DNA from 2 places in the Halobacillus seohaensis genome. Region 1 is predicted to be linked to the other one. Evidence: riboswitches for the same ligand, from Rfam matches in the RefSeq annotation. Region 1 holds a riboswitch; the other holds the start of a gene.

Region 1 (8,320 bases):
TATTTGCCGATTTGAAAATCAGTGGCTACTTACCAAACATAAAAATAGAGGGTTAGAGTTTCCAGGGGGGAAAGTGGAAAGAGGAGAAACAGCAGACCGAGCAGCTGTTAGGGAAGTGCTGGAGGAAACGGGTGCAGAAGTGGACCAGTTAAACTATGTTGGACAATATTATGTGGCAGGAAAAGGTGGAACTGTTATTAAAAATGTGTATTTCGCAACTGTCTCACGATTGTTGGATCAACATCATTATTTTGAAACAGAGGGACCTGTTCTACTCGATCAGTTACCCCAAAGTATCAAAAGTAATAGCTTATATAGTTTTATGATGAAAGATGAGGTATTGCCTCAATGTTTAAACCGAATAAAAGAGGATTATTTAAATCTTCACGAAACTTAAAGTTTTCAAAAAAAGTCTTACTAGTCATAGTAAGTAGTTCAGTTTTGGATGCATATGCAAATTGTATGCCTGAACTGAACTACTTTTTTATATGAATTTGTAATCGTAGTGGCACTGTATACTCACAATCAACTATATTGCTATCTTAAGAAAGAGCCTAGAAGAGCAAATACCAAGTGGAACAAGATCAGGTTACAAAAAGTGGGGCATTGAATGACTCTGCCATTCAATGCCCCACTTACATATACATTTTTAATGTTTGTACTTCAAAGTTGCTAGATTAGGCCTTTTTTATATCATCCGTGGAAAATAAGGTTACTGTCTACCATAAGCTGGTCCAGCTTCTCTTATATCTGGGCTAGCTTTTGTAAACTGTTTAAAGTTTTCATGAAATTTCTGAGCTAATTCGTGTGCTTTTTGATCATAGGCCTTTGAATCTTTCCAAGTCTTTCTTGGTATAAGGACATCATCCGGAACGCCAGGGCAATTTATGGGTACTTGTAATCCGAAAACAGGATCTATATAGGTTTCAACTGAATTTAGTTCGCCTTCTAGAGCTGCATGAATCATCGAACGTGTATGTGATAATTTCATTCGTGTTCCTTCTCCATAAGCGCCTCCGGTCCAGCCGGTATTGACTAAATATACATCAGAATTGAACTGGTCAATCTTTTCTCCAAGCATTTCGGCATATACAGAAGGTGCTAAAGGAAGGAATGGAGATCCAAAGCATGCAGAGAATGTAGCTTGTGGTGAAGTTATTCCACGTTCAGTTCCTGCTAGTTTGCTAGTGTAACCACTTAGGAAGTGGTACATCGCTTGTTCTTTAGTCAAGCGGCTAATAGGAGGAAGAACACCAGTTGCATCTGCTGTGAGAAAAACAATAGCATTGGGATGGCCTGCTATACTTGGTTTCACTGTGTTTTTAATATGGGAAAGCGGATAAGCAGCTCTTGTGTTTTCCGTAAGTGTAGTATTATCATAATCGGGTTGATGGGAATTCTGATCTAATATGACATTTTCCAAAACGGCTCCAAAGCGAATAGCATCAAAAATTTGTGGCTCTTTTTCTGAAGATAAATTGATACACTTTGCATAACAACCACCTTCAATATTAGAGATACCATAATTTGACCAGGAATGTTCGTCGTCCCCAATTAGTTTCCGTTCAGGATCTGCAGATAAAGTTGTTTTTCCTGTGCCAGAAAGACCGAAAAACAGAGCTACGTCTCCCTCTTTGCCAACATTAGCTGAACAATGCATAGATAAGACATTTTGTCTTGGAAGAATATAGTTCATAACCGAAAAAATTGATTTTTTAATCTCTCCTGCATATTCAGTTCCGCCGATTAACACAATTCGGTGCTTAAAAGAAATGATAATAAAAGTTTCAGAATTCGTACCATCAGTTTCCGGTGCAGCCTTGAATGTAGGTGCAGATACGACTGTGAATTCCGCTTCATGATGATTTAACTCTTGTTGGTTTGGTTGAATAAACATCTGTTGAGAGAATAAGTTGTGCCAGGCAAATTCATTGATCACTTGAATAGGCAGACGATATCTTTCGTCAGCCCCGGCGAACCCATTAAACACAAATAGCTCATCACGATTCTTCAAGTAATCTAATACTTTATGGTATAACTTCACAAACGCATCATCATCAATAGATTGATTTGTTTTTCCCCAATTCACATATTGAGAGGATTGCTCATCCAATACGATGAATTTATCCTGAGGTGAACGTCCAGTATACTCTCCTGTTGTTGCTTGAATCGCACCACTATTTGTTAAAGTTCCTTCATTCCGAGAAAGAATCTTTTCAACTAATTGTGGAACTGATAATTGATGTTGAACGTTTGCTTGGCTTTTTAGTTGATTTAAATTAGACATTTGATTAATTGTGCTCATAGGAGTCTACCCACCCTTACTCAAAAATTTGAAAATGTTATACTTTGAAGTAAAGTATAACACATTATTATGAATAGTCCATACTATTAATTGGAAGTGCTTTCATTTCATTTTATTACTAATTGTACTATAATGTTAACGAAAGGATGTGAAATAGTGAGCAAGATTGAAGTTCTTTATGATGAGCATTGTTATTTGTGTCAACAAAGTAAAAATATCTTTAAATTTCTCGACTGGTTTCAGATGATTAAGTGGCAATCTCTTCAACGATTTGATCAGGAAATATCGATAGATAAAGAAGAACTGCATAAAGAAATTCATGTTATTAATTCAAAACAAGTAGTTAGACGTGGATACGAAGCGATGACGTACTTGTTTTTAAGAACACCTATCACATTTTTCCTTGGACTTATTATGTCCATACCTGGCACGAATAAAGTTGGGGATCCTATTTATCGCTGGATTGCTAATCATCGATATCGTTTGTTTGAAAAACGTTGTAGAAACGGATCATGTTCCATTTCCTGAAGACGCGAAACTAATTGACATGGTTACAGGATTTCGATACTATTAGTCCGAACGGATACTCTCTTATCTAGAGTCGGTGGAGGGACAGGCCCATTGAAACCCAGCAACCCGTCATGAAGATGATATGGTGCTAACCTGAAGCAAGGTTACATGAAGGTCGTAATCTTGGACGATAAGAGCGAAAGGAAAACAACGCCTTTCCTCTTGAGTAGGAAGGGTTTTTTCTTTTTTTAATGAAAAAAATCCTTTCAAGTAAGATTTAGATAATGGATATGTGAACATAATATGAAGTTTGGCGTATCATGACTTCAATAAAGATACTGGTAAAGAGTTCCGTCTAATCTTTGTACTATTAGAAGGGGGAGTTTTGAAGAATGCCTGCCAATCGCCGGTTATTCACGTCAGAATCAGTTACAGAAGGTCATCCAGACAAAATCTGTGATCAGATTTCTGATGCAATATTAGATGAAATTTTAAAGCACGATCCAAATGCACGAGTTGCGTGTGAAACGACAGTAACAACGGGACTTGTTCTTGTTTCAGGTGAAATTAGTACAAATACTTATGTTGATATTCCAGCTATCGTTCGTCAAACAATTAAGGATATTGGTTATACAAGAGCGAAATATGGATTTGATGCAGACACATGTGCAGTATTAACAGCCATTGATGAACAGTCAGCGGATATTGCCGGAGGGGTCAATGTTTCATTAGAGTCCAGAGAAGGTCAGATGAGTGACGAAGAATTAGAAGCTATTGGAGCAGGAGATCAAGGCTTAATGTTTGGGTTTGCTAATAATGAAACAGAAGAACTTATGCCTTTACCAATATCTTTGGCTCATAAAATAGCTAAACGACTTTCTGATGTAAGAAATAGTGGAACTTTAGCTTACCTTCGTCCTGACGGTAAAACACAAGTTACGATAGAATATGATGAGAACAATAAACCTGTCCGAGTTGACACGGTAGTTATCTCCACTCAACATGCTGAGGAAATCACGTTAGAACAGATTAAAAAGGACTTGAAGGAACATGTCATTCACCATGTGATTCCCACTCACCTTATAGATGATAAGACTAAATATTTTATCAATCCTACAGGTCGATTTGTTATTGGTGGACCTCAAGGCGATGCTGGTTTAACAGGAAGAAAGATCATCGTTGATACATACGGTGGTTATGCTCGCCATGGTGGTGGTGCATTTAGTGGAAAAGATGCGACAAAAGTGGATCGTTCAGCAGCATATGCGGCACGTTATGTTGCGAAAAACATTGTAGCAGCAGGATTAGCAGAATCTTGCGAAGTTCAACTTGCTTATGCGATAGGTGTAGCTCAGCCTGTATCCATATCCATTGATACGAGCGGGACAGGTAAATATTCTGAAGAGAAATTAGTAGAGGTTGTTCGAGAGTTATTTGATCTCAGACCTGCTGGAATTATAAAAATGCTAGATTTGCGACGCCCGATCTACCGACAAACGGCAGCCTTTGGGCATTTTGGACGTACAGATGTTGAGTTTCCATGGGAAAAAACAGATAAAGCTGAGTTATTAAAGAAAAATTTATCCTCATAAAAAAGTCGTTATCCATTTAGGTAACGGGTTCAGTTTTCGAGTACAAAACATGAAATAACATACGAATGAAGAGACCAAATCGCATATGATTTGGTCTCTTATTATTCCTTGTTATATCAACGATGATCGGTATTTAACATATAAATTGGTATACAAAATCAGAGATTGTGCTTGAATTTGAGATGTTTGTGTGAACGTAGGGGCTGCGGGAAACGGTTCGCTTTCCATGGGGTGGGCGCTGAGCCTCCTCGGACTTCGTCCTGTGGGTTCTCAGCTGTCCCGCACATCCCATAGGAGTCTCACCGTTTCCCTCCGCCCCTTTACCATATAAGTGTCTCGATGCCCCTTCAAGAAAAGGCAGCCATTCCTAAGTTTGCATGCAAATCTTGATAGCGGGCGGTCCTATTAAAATCCTTGATAAAGAGAGGTTCATTGCAATAGAACACGGATAGTGGAAGATAGTCCTTCTGGGAAAGGGGTTCGTTTCTCACACATCGAATGGGGGGCTTGGGAATCTCCCCGTTTCCTCGCCACCTATCCTTTGCTTTTAATGAACGGCCCTACTGCCTGAGTCGTCTTCTGTGTTCGCTACACCATATGGAACAAGTGTGCAGTTGCAAAATCTCTTCTATGAATAGCCTACAATTTGAAGAACCCATTACTGAGGTTTCCGTCTGCCTCACAATGGCAAGGGAGGGCCGGGAAATCGCGAGACTCCACTTTTAAAAGCGGAGGCGCCTTGGTCAGCGGCGTATGGACTTTAGTTGAAGAAGAAAATATAAAGAAAAACGCTTGGATATTAAAATGTCCAAGCGTTTTTCTTTACCAATTGTAATGTTATTTAGTATGTTAATTGGTTCGATAACTCTGTTGCTATTTTTCCCTCTAAATATGTTTTTGTACTCCAAAAACCGAACTATTTACCATTTAGGATAACGGCTTTTTTATTTATCATACTGTTGTATTTTATATGCTTTTCCTTTTTCTACATAACTAGTACGAATGCGATCAAGTTCTTTATAATCTTCTTCGGTTAATTCCCTCACGACTTTTGCTGGTCGACCTAAGGCAAGCGTACGAGGAGGGATAGACTTTCCAGGTGGAACTAAGCTTCCTGCGCCAATAAAGGCTTGTTCGCCAATTTCTGCCCCATCTAAAATGATAGACCCCATTCCTATTAAAGCATTTTTCTTAATTTTTGCTGAGTGGAGAGTAACCTGATGCCCGACAGTAACACCGTCTTCAATAATCAAAGGGATATTTGGGCTTTGATGAAGCATGCTTAAATCTTGGATATTCACTTCATTTCCAATATATACAGGAGCTACGTCTCCGCGGATAACAGTTTTGAACCAAACACTAGAATCGGATCCAATCGAAACATCCCCAGTGATTACCGTATCATTCGCGATAAATGCAGTGTTATGTATATTTGGAGTTTTTCCGTTATATTCGCAAATCATTTAGATCCCCCTTATAATAATATTAAGTATAGTATAGCAAATGATAGGTGGGAGATGTAGTGGCAAAAGCTACGATTGTCCTCGTTCATGGAGCATTTGAACATTCTGGTCGTTATAGTCATCTATTAGAAAGGTTACGGCATGATGGGTATGACGTCATTAGTGAAGACCTTCCTGGACAAGGAGTAACAGCAGGCAGAAAAGGCCATATTCGCTCGTTTGATGATTATTTACATAAATTAATGAAGTGGATGGATCAGGCAGATCCTAACAAACCGATGTTCTTACTTGGTCACAGTATGGGTGGTTTGGTCGTTATCCGTACCCTTCAAAAGTTCAAACCTCATGTATCTGGTGTGATTTTATCATCGCCAGCGCTCGGTATTTTGAATGGAGCAACTAAACCGTTAGAAATTATTTCTATGTTTCTAAATGTCTTTTGGCCAACTTTCCAAGTTGATTCTCCTTTAAAACCAGAGATGGTTACAACTAATCCAGAAGTCATTAAGAGAGACAAAGAGGACTCTTTAATGTTGGAGAAGGTTTCGGTGAGATGGTACATTGAGTTTCAAAAGGCAATAAAAATAGCTTTTAAAGAAGTGGAAGAATTTCCAAATGTGCCTTTATTGGTCATGCAAGCAGGAGAAGATTTGATGGTGGATCGGGGCAAAACGAATGAATGGTTTCACCAAATTGAATCTATTGAGAAAATTTATAAGGAGTGGCCAGGCTATTACCATGAAATTTTAAATGAATTAGAATGGGAACAAGCTTATCTATATATGATGAAGTTTCTAAATCAGCAACTTAACGGCTGAATGGTAAAGGAGAGGTTAACGTGGCAGTGAAAATTCCTACACGAGCACTACCATTAATGATAAGGGTTTACAAAAAAATATTCCCTCGTGTTCATATTGAATTAAATCTTTGGAGGGAAAAGGCGAAAGCTATTCCTAATCAAGAGTTAAGAACTCAGGCACTAGCTAGTATTCAGGCAAAAACATTCCATTGTGAAGGTGGGGGGATCTACTCGTTATTAGCTAAAGACCAATGGGAGGAAGCGATTCGTTTTATTGTAGCGTACCAAACTATTAGCGATTACTTAGACAATTTGTGTGATCGAAGTACTTCGATGGATCCAAAAGATTTTAAGATGCTGCACGAGGCTATGGTAGATGCCTTAACACCTACAAACCAAGTGAAGGATTATTATTATTTCAGAAAAGATAAAGATGATGGAGGATACCTTCGATCATTAGTGCTTACATGTCAGGATGTTCTTGGACAGTCATCGAATTATCAAATTTCTCAGTCTTATACGACGACATTAGGTCAATTGTACAGTGATTTACAAGTACATAAACATGTACGTGAAGAAGAAAGGATTCCGCGTTTAAAGCACTGGCATCAGAATCATCAATCAAAATGCCCTCAATTGGAATGGTATGAATTCTCCGCCTCTACGGGATCTACTTTAGGGATATATTGCTTAGTATCATACACGTTGAGTGGTAATATGACGGATCAATTAGCTGAACAAATTGATCAAAGTTACTTTCCGTATATGCAAGGATTACACATTTTATTAGATTATTATATCGATCAGGAAGAGGACGAGGAAGAAGGCGACCTTAATTTCTGTTCTTATTACGAGCACGAGGATCGTATGAGGGAACGATTTGTATATTTTGTAAATGAAACAAATCGTTCTATAAAGAATTTGCCAAATAGAGCATTTCATCAGATGGTTCACGAAGGGTTGGTTGGTATGTACTTAGCAGATCACAAAGTTAAAGCATTGGATCATGCTAAAAGCTTTGTTAAATCTTTGTTGCGTGCAAGTGGGAAAAAAGCCACTTTCTTTTATCTTAATACTAAAGTATATAATCGCATTCGTGCTAATCAATCTTAATGGGCTTTCTTTTTTTCAATAGCTACAATAAATGGTGGAGAGTTTTTTTGATTGATAAACCCATATTGCAGTACATTAAATGATTTTTGGTCCAACCTTTCTACGTACTGAAGGAGGGCGTGTTTCTCCTTTTCACCGCCAGGGTGTCCGTAATAGACAACTAAGACAACAAGCCCAGATGGTTGCAGGAAGTTTAATATAGTTTGAACGGATTCTGTTGTTTGTTCTGGCGTCGTAACTATAGACTTATCACTTCCGGGTAAATACCCTAGGTTAAAAATAGCGCCTTGCAATTTTTCTAGATGCTCTCTTGGGATTGTGGCTTCGATCATATCATGACTTTCTTGAAACAGCGTTGCTCTTGTGTGAAGGTTATTTTCGTTTAAGCGTTCGCTAGTGTTTTTAATTGCCTGTTCTTGAATGTCATATGCATAGACGTGTCCTGTCTTACCAATAAGTTGGCTTAAGAAGAGAGTGTCGTGACCGTTGCCGCACGTTGCATCTATGGCAATGTCGCCGTCTTTTAATGTTTCTCTCA
Region 2 (8,320 bases), on a different contig from region 1:
GGCCCCTTTAGCTAAAACCGAAGATCGAATGATTGATGTTGGAAATGGTGAAGAAATAAAAGTTAAAATTTATACACCAGAAGGAGAGGGCCCGTTTCCTGTTTTTGTATATTACCACGGAGGTGGATGGGTGTTAGGTGATATTGAAACTTCTGACGCCAGCTGTCGCATGCTAGCTAATAAAACTAGTAACATTGTAGTTTCAGTGGAATATCGTTTAGCTCCAGAGCATAAGTTTCCGGTTCCCGTAGAAGATTCCTATGCAGCTTTGCTATGGGCACATGAAAATGCTATATCATTTAATGGAAGCGCTTCCAATATAATAGTAGGTGGAGATAGTGCGGGTGGAAATCTAGCAACTGTTGTTTCTATGATTGCAAGAGATCAAAACGGACCGAAAATTGAAGGACAAGTGTTGCTATATCCTGTGACGAGCTTAGAGTACGACACGGATTCCTATCAAGAGTTTAAAGAAGGGTTTGGTTTAGATCGAGACTTAATGATCTGGTTTGGGGATCATTATATTTCTAAAGAACAGGACAAAAGAAGTCAGTATGCAGCACCATTAGCGTCAAATCATTTAGAAAATCTACCTTCCACACTTATCGTAACAGCAGAAAATGATGTCTTGCGTGACGAAGGAGTAGCTTATGCTGAAAAACTTAAAAAAGCAGGAGTGAAAGTTGAAACGATCAGGGAAGCTGGAATGGTTCATGGATATTTTACAACAATGGCCGTTTTTTCGGATCGAATTAAAGGTACTATTACTCAAATCAATCAGTTCTTAAGTAAAAACAAACAAAATGTATAGTCTTGTAAACCCGATTCTTTTGAAAAAGAGTTAAAAAGTATACAAGGAGGTAGAAAGAATTATGGTATCTACTAATCAACATCAGGCACCTGATTACGATGCAATTGTGATTGGTGCAGGATTTTCTGGATTATATATGCTTCATCGTTTAAGAGAAGCTGGTTATTCTGTTCGAGTTTATGAGGCAGCCGATGGTGTGGGTGGGGTGTGGTATTGGAACCGATATCCTGGCGCTCGTTGTGATTCGGAAAGTATCTATTATAATTATACTTTCTCTGAAGAGTTATATAGGGAATGGACATGGTCTTCTCGCTATCCAAAACAGTCAGAAATTTTGGATTACCTTAATTTCGTGGCTGATAAGTTTGAACTGCGGACAGATATCCAGTTTGACACCAAAATTAAGGCAGCACATTATGATGAAACGAACCACAAATGGAATATTGAGACCGGCGATGGAAATAATGTGTCTGCGAAATACTTTATTACCGGAGTAGGTTGTCTGTCAGCAGCTAACATTCCAAACATAAAAGGTAAGGATACTTTCACTGGTGAATCCTACCATACCGGACACTGGCCTCACGAAGGGGTGGATTTCAAAGGGAAGCATGTCGGGATCATTGGAACTGGTTCAAGTGGTATTCAGTCTATTCCCGTTATTGCTAAGGAAGCGGATCATCTTACTGTTTTTCAACGTACACCGCAGTATAGTACGCCAGCAAAAAATCACCCTTATGATTTAGAAACAATTGAATATTCAAAAGAAAATTTTTATCAAATTAAGGAACAAATGAGAAACTCACCAGGGGGGATACCTGCAGAATTTCCAACCCAATCAGCTTTAGAAAATACACAGGAAGAACGGCAGGAGGTTTTTGAAGAAGCCTGGGAAAAAGGCGGCTTTTATATGCAAAACACATATAATGATATCACGATTAACGAGGATGCCAACGAAACATTAGCTGAATTCGTTCGTTCAAAGATTCGTGAAACTGTCCATGACCAAAAGATTGCTGAGAAATTAATGCCATCCTATTATTATGGAACGAAACGTCCAGTATTGGATACAAATTATTTTGAAACATTTAATAGAACAAACGTATCGCTCATTGATCTGAAAAACACTCCGATTCATAGAATAACAGAGAAGGGTGTTCAAACGACGGAAGAAGAGTATGAGCTGGACACACTTATCTTTGCGACAGGTTATGATGCGATGACAGGTCCACTGTTAAAGATTGATATTCGTGGTAGAGAAGGGGTTTCTTTAAAAGAGAAATGGGGTGGTGGAGCACAGACAAAAACTTACCTTGGTTTGACCAATGCAGGTTTCCCTAATATGTTTATGATTACTGGACCAGAAAGTCCTTCCGTGCTAAGTAATATGCCTGTTTCTATTGAACAGCATGTGGAATGGATTGCTGACTGTATTGATTATCTTTGTGAACATAATATAGATTATATCGAGGCAACTCCAGAAGCTGAGAATGCATGGAGTACACATTGTAGAGAGGTGGCCGAAGCTACGCTCTTCACAAAAACTGAGTCATGGTATACAGGTGCAAATATTGAAGGAAAACCACGGGGATTCTTGATTTATCTTGGAGGAGTGGGAGCTTATCGAGAGAAATGCAGTGAAATTGCCAATGAAGGTTACCCAGGATTTACGATGGTCATTTCTAAGAAACTCGTGATTTAAAAGCAATAATTTAGGGGGGGGGGATTCGCTTCTTAACTTAATGGTTCTGTCGTTAGATACAGAGAAAGGGCTCAGGCATGTTTTCTGAGGGGAGGACGGTAAGTCTCCTACTAGAGCTGAGGCCACTGAAAAAGTGAATTTAATAAGAAAATTAACTCAACCAACCACTATATATGCGAGTGATATTTCTTTAAGAATTTATACTATTTAACCGAAACGTAGCAGACTTGTTTTCTAAACTTAAAGTGGTTCCATTCCTCTGTCTTTACTAACGGAACCATTTTTTAACTCTTTATTCAACATATTGCCCGATGGTAGACGTTTAACATAGCTTAATAAAAAAAGCACCCAAACTAATTGGGTGCTTACATAACAAAATGAATTATTGTTCTTCTTCTTCGTTAAACCATAATGGGTCTTCGTCATCAACAAAGCCGTTATAATTAATGAGGACTTCTTCACCTGCTTTTATATCGTTATAAGCATAAAAGTCAAACGTGTCTTTCTCAAAGTTAATTTCATAATTTGCATTAGGCTCATACGAATGGTTAAACATCATACCATATCCTAAAAGAAAAGCAGTGTGATTTTCTCCGTACTCAAACGCATAATCCGCAAGCCGAGTTTGCTCTATAAATTGATGCTGATCATTAGGATAGGGAAGGACTGGAGCTTCATGGATTAGCTCATTTTTGCTTATATTGCGTGTTGCGAACACTCCTCTTCCGAACTCTTCATCAGTGAGTGTGGACAGTCTTACTTCAATCATGATAGTCACCTACGCCTTCTTTTCGATCAAAATTTGTAACTTCTTAAGTTTGACAGCTGAGTAAGATGAAAGCAACCTTTTTAGGTTATCTAAAGCCTAGCTTGGGAATGGATAATAAATTTTTTTGAAAAGTCCATTCATAAATGTATTTATTTTTTACTTGTATTACGATATACTAATAAACATAGTAATTTACTTGGTTTTAAAAAACAGAATGGTTGTAATTTTCTCATGATCTATTGACATTTATTGTGAATAAGCATATTATATGTAGCAATCATTAAATATCAATAATTTCATACGACTTTTCTTATCGTGAGAGGTGGAGGGACTGGCCCTTTGAAACCTCGGCAACGGATTTAATGAGCAAATCATTAAACACTGTGCCAATTCCAGCAGTGCTTTTCAGGCGCTCGATAGATAAGAAGATTGGAACTTACTGAATGCATCGTAAACCTCTCTTCTTATTTTTACTAAAAGAAGCGAGGTTTTTTAATTTGGCTTAGAGGGAGGTAATTATGGGAAACAATATTATTTATTATGACCGTTTCTCTAGTGACCCATTTGAAGGATGGCAACCAACTGATGATACAAAAGGTGCTGCTGAGGTTTTGCAGTGGGCTTATGAATCATATGGAGAGTCAATTGTATATGCTTGCAGTTTTGGAGCGGAAGGAATTGTATTAATTGATTTGATTTCCAAAGTAAAGAAAGATGCGGAAATTGTTTTTCTTGATACGGATGTCCATTTTCAAGAAACTTACGAACTTATTGATAAAGTAAAAAAAAGATACCCTGAGCTTAACATTCATTTAAAAAAGCCGGATTTAACACTAGATGAGCAGTCAAGTCAGTACGGTTCTGCTCTTTGGAAAAGACAGCCCAATCAATGTTGTTACATTCGAAAAATCAAACCGCTTGAGGATGCTCTTTCTGGAGCGACAGCCTGGATTTCAGGATTGAGAAGAGAACAGTCTCCTAGTAGAAGCCATACGAACTTTGTGAATAAGGATGAACGATTTGAATCAATTAAGGTATGTCCCCTTATTTACTGGACCTGGGATGATGTTTGGGATTATATCCGACTAAACGACTTGGATTACAATGTCTTACATGATCAAGGTTATCCTAGTATTGGTTGTATGCCCTGCACGTCTGCTGTGAATGAACAAGATGACGATCGTTCAGGTAGATGGAAGGGGTCAACTAAAACGGAATGTGGGCTACACACTTCAGGAAATTAAGAATAGGGATGGAATGGATTATACTATAAAACTAAATGAAGGAGAGAGTTATATGTCACTTATTACGCCACATGGCGGGTACCTAGTCAATCAATGGAATCAAGAAGGGTTTACATCAAAACCAACAGATAGTATTGAATTAGATGCTATGGCTTTGAGCGATTTAGAATTGATAGCGAATGGGGCGTACAGTCCACTTAAAGGTTTCTTAAATAAAGAGGATTATCAATCAGTCGTTGATACGTTACGATTAGCTGATGGTACGCCATGGAGTATTCCTATTACATTACCTGTTCATGCTGAGCAGGCGTCGAGCTTAAACCCAGGTGATGTTGCAGAGCTTTATCAAGGTAATACAGTGTATGGAGTTATCGAAATCGAAGAGATCTACCAACCAGATAAAGAGAAAGAAGCAAGAGAAGTTTACTTAACAACAGAAGAAGCGCATCCAGGGGTGAAAAAGCTTTTCAATCGTCCGGACTATTACGTAGCTGGAGAAATACAAATGCTTAACCAATCAGTTCGAGAACATGAGGATAAGTTTTATTTGGACCCTGCAGAATCGAGGAAGCATTTTCAGGAACTCGGATGGAATAAAGTGGTCGGGTTTCAAACGCGTAACCCTGTCCATCGAGCTCACGAATATATTCAAAAGGCATCTTTAGAAATTGTCGATGGACTATTTCTTAATCCTTTAGTAGGAGAAACAAAGAGTGATGATATTCCGAGTGATGTTCGAATGAAGAGTTACCAAGTTTTACTAGAACATTATTATCCTGCTAATCGAGTGGTGCTTGCTGTGTTTAATGCGGCTATGCGTTATGCAGGCCCGAGGGAAGCGATCTTCCACGCCATTGTACGGAAAAACTTTGGTTGCTCTCACTTTATTGTCGGACGTGACCATGCAGGTGTCGGAAATTATTACGGCACTTATGATGCACAGAAAATTTTCAGTAACTACGAAGAAGATGAATTAGGCATCACGCCATTATTCTTTGAACACAGCTTTTATTGCTTGTCTTGTGAAGCGATGGTTTCCCATAAAACGTGCCCTCATGATGATGATCAGCATGTTATCTTATCAGGGACGAAAGTACGTGAACTGCTGCGAAATGGCGAGAAGCCGCCTAAGACTTTCAGCCGTCCTGAAGTTGTAGAGGTTTTAATAGATGGATTAAAGGTGACACAATAACAAAAGGGTGAAGTAGTTGGAATCCAATATTGTCTGGCATAATGCGAGTGTATTAACCGAAGATTATCGTACTAAAAATGGACACCATAGTGGAGTGATTTGGCTGACTGGACTATCTGGATCTGGTAAATCAAGTATTGCCAATCTAGTCAATAAACATCTTTATGAAAAAAAGGTAAACTCTTATCTATTAGATGGAGACAACGTTCGTCACGGATTGAATGCTGACCTTGGATTCAAAGCGGAAGATCGAAAAGAGAACATACGTAGAATTGGCGAGGTTGCCAAGCTATTTGCAGAAAGTGGCACTATCGTGTTGACCGCTTTTATTTCTCCTTATCAGGAAGATCGTAATCAAGTAAGGAATATTCTTGAACAAGGAGATTTTCTCGAAGTCCATGTGGATTGTCCTTTATCTGAATGTGAAGTCCGAGATCCAAAAGGCTTATACGAAAAAGCTAGAAGCGGGGAAATAAAAGGTTTTACGGGTATTGACTCCCCTTATGAAGTACCTGAATCTCCTGAGATCGTATTGAGAACCCATGAGTTTAGTGAAGAAGACTGTGCAGCTCAACTCATATCTTTACTAGAGAATAAAGGATGGATATAAGATAATAGAGGGATGGCGAAGTGGAAGTCTTAAATGATGAAAAGAAAGGAGGGAACTGTCTCATGAAAAAAGTGTATATTGTCGGTGCAGGGCCCGGTGACCCAGACTTAATTACAGTAAAAGGGCTGAAGGCTATCCAAGCAGCAGATGTTATTTTATACGATCGATTAATAAATAGAGATTTACTAAAGGAAGTGAAAGAAGAAGCTGAACTCATTTACTGTGGTAAAAGTCCTGATCATCCTTCGCTATCCCAAGAAGAGATTAACAATGCTCTTTGTACATTCGCCTTACAAGGAAAGATTGTAACCCGTTTAAAAGGAGGGGATCCTTTTATTTTTGGCAGAGGGGGAGAAGAAGCGGAAGCATTGGCTGAGAAAAATATTCCCTTTGAAGTTGTCCCTGGTATATCATCTGGAGTAGCAGCCCCGGCCTACGCGGGGATTCCAGTTACACACCGTAAATATAGTTCTTCTGTAGCTTTTATTTCGGGAGTATGCCAAATGAAAGATTCAGATGATCATTGGGAACATGTAGCCAAAAGCGCAGACACGTTATGTATTTATATGGGCGTTCGGAAACTACCCGAAATAGTTGAACAACTGATTCGCCATGGTCGTGAAGCTACGACTCCGATCGCTCTTGTCGAGTGGGGTACTACCGAACAGCAGCAAACCGTAGTTGGGACTCTTAATAATATTGTAGAAAAAGCTCATGCTGTCGAAAATCCTGCTATGATTATAGTTGGAGAGGTCGTAAAGCTTAGAGACGAATTGCAATGGTTTGAACATCAGGAAATACAAGGGCCGATTCGTTCGGTTGTATCATAAAGGAAGGATGGTTTAATGCAAGCTGTACTATACGTTAGTCATGGAAGCCGTGTAGAGAAAGCACGAAAGGAAGCTGTTACCTTTATTCAAACCGTCCAGCAGCAAGTGGATATCCCTCTGCAGGAAACTTGCTTCTTAGAGTTAGCTGAACCGGATGTGACGCAAGGGATTTCACGACTCGTCGACCGTGGAGCTACGAAAATCGTCATTATGCCTGTGTTGTTATTAAGTGCAGGGCATTATTATAAGGATATACCAAGTGAAATTGAAGATGCGAAAGTTCGCCATCCACATATTAACTTTGTATATGGTGAACCGCTCGGTGTCCAAGATCGATTGGTCGATATTTTAGTCCAAAGAATACAAGAAACAAATGTTACCCGTCTTCCTAATGCACATATTCTACTTGTAGGAAGAGGGAGTAGAAATCCTGAGACGAAGCAGTCGATCGAACTAATTGCTCAAAAATTACAAGGGAAAGTAACCGGTTCTACCGTGGATGTTTGTTATTTAGCAGCGTGTTCTCCTTCTTTTGAGGAGGGGTTACAAGGGATAAAAGGGAAGAAACAAACCTTTGTTATTCCTTATCTTTGGTTTACCGGTGTGCTCATGAACTCAATGCAAAAGAAAATTAACGAGGTTAAACAATTAGAACAGCAAGTCATACTGTGCCAATACCTTGGGCACCATCCCTTTATAATAGACGCTTTAAAAGACCGTGTGTATGAAGCTTTAGAAAGTAACAGTTATTCTGTTTGAGTCTTTTAGTTTAATAGAAAGGGTGGAAAGAGAATGGCAGGTTTAGCTGGTAAGAAAATCGGAGTAGCGGCCGATCGTAGTGCCGAATCGATCAGCAAGTTGATTCAAAAACATGAAGGTCATCCTCAAATTTTTTCCATCCAGGGAAAACAAATGTTGAATGAACAAATTTGTATAGAAAATATTCAGTATTTTCTTAAGAACAGTTTTGATTGGGTGATTTTAACAACAGGAATCGGAGCCAAAACTTTGTCAGACGCGGCGTACGAAAATGACCTTTACTCCTCATTTATTGATAAATTGAACAAAACAAACGTGGCAATTCGTGGCAAAAAGACGCTCGATTGGTGTAAAAAACATACAGTAAATGTTCATAGAATATCCGAGGATGGGACCATGGAAAATC

The links. Region 1 has a riboswitch for S-adenosylmethionine ahead of metK (methionine adenosyltransferase). Riboswitches for the same ligand answer to the same signal wherever they lie in the genome.
Region 2: linked by a shared signal. The riboswitch ahead of ACFQIC_RS12080 (phosphoadenylyl-sulfate reductase) and the one ahead of metK (methionine adenosyltransferase) in region 1 are both predicted to bind S-adenosylmethionine.

What each region holds. Positions count from the first base shown of each region.
Region 1 covers NZ_JBHSZV010000062.1:4,888-13,207, reverse strand. The annotation lists gene ytkD (RNA deprotection pyrophosphohydrolase) at 1-397, shown strand, start outside; gene pckA (phosphoenolpyruvate carboxykinase (ATP)) at 713-2,305, opposite strand; gene ACFQIC_RS19255 (thiol-disulfide oxidoreductase DCC family protein) at 2,462-2,833, shown strand; SAM riboswitch class I at 2,894-3,012, shown strand; gene metK (methionine adenosyltransferase) at 3,208-4,407, shown strand; gene ACFQIC_RS19245 (gamma carbonic anhydrase) at 5,352-5,870, opposite strand; gene ACFQIC_RS19240 (alpha/beta hydrolase) at 5,930-6,688, shown strand; gene ACFQIC_RS19235 (tetraprenyl-beta-curcumene synthase family protein) at 6,715-7,782, shown strand; gene mnmM (tRNA 5-(aminomethyl)-2-thiouridylate-methyltransferase MnmM) at 7,779-8,320, opposite strand, start outside.
Region 2 covers NZ_JBHSZV010000030.1:19,973-28,292, forward strand. The annotation lists gene ACFQIC_RS12065 (alpha/beta hydrolase) at 1-811, shown strand, start outside; gene ACFQIC_RS12070 (flavin-containing monooxygenase) at 873-2,510, shown strand; gene ACFQIC_RS12075 (SET domain-containing protein) at 2,893-3,279, opposite strand; SAM riboswitch class I at 3,587-3,706, shown strand; gene ACFQIC_RS12080 (phosphoadenylyl-sulfate reductase) at 3,798-4,523, shown strand; gene sat (sulfate adenylyltransferase) at 4,576-5,715, shown strand; gene cysC (adenylyl-sulfate kinase) at 5,732-6,325, shown strand; gene cobA (uroporphyrinogen-III C-methyltransferase) at 6,388-7,155, shown strand; gene ACFQIC_RS12100 (sirohydrochlorin chelatase) at 7,171-7,914, shown strand; gene ACFQIC_RS12105 (uroporphyrinogen-III synthase) at 7,948-8,320, shown strand, end outside.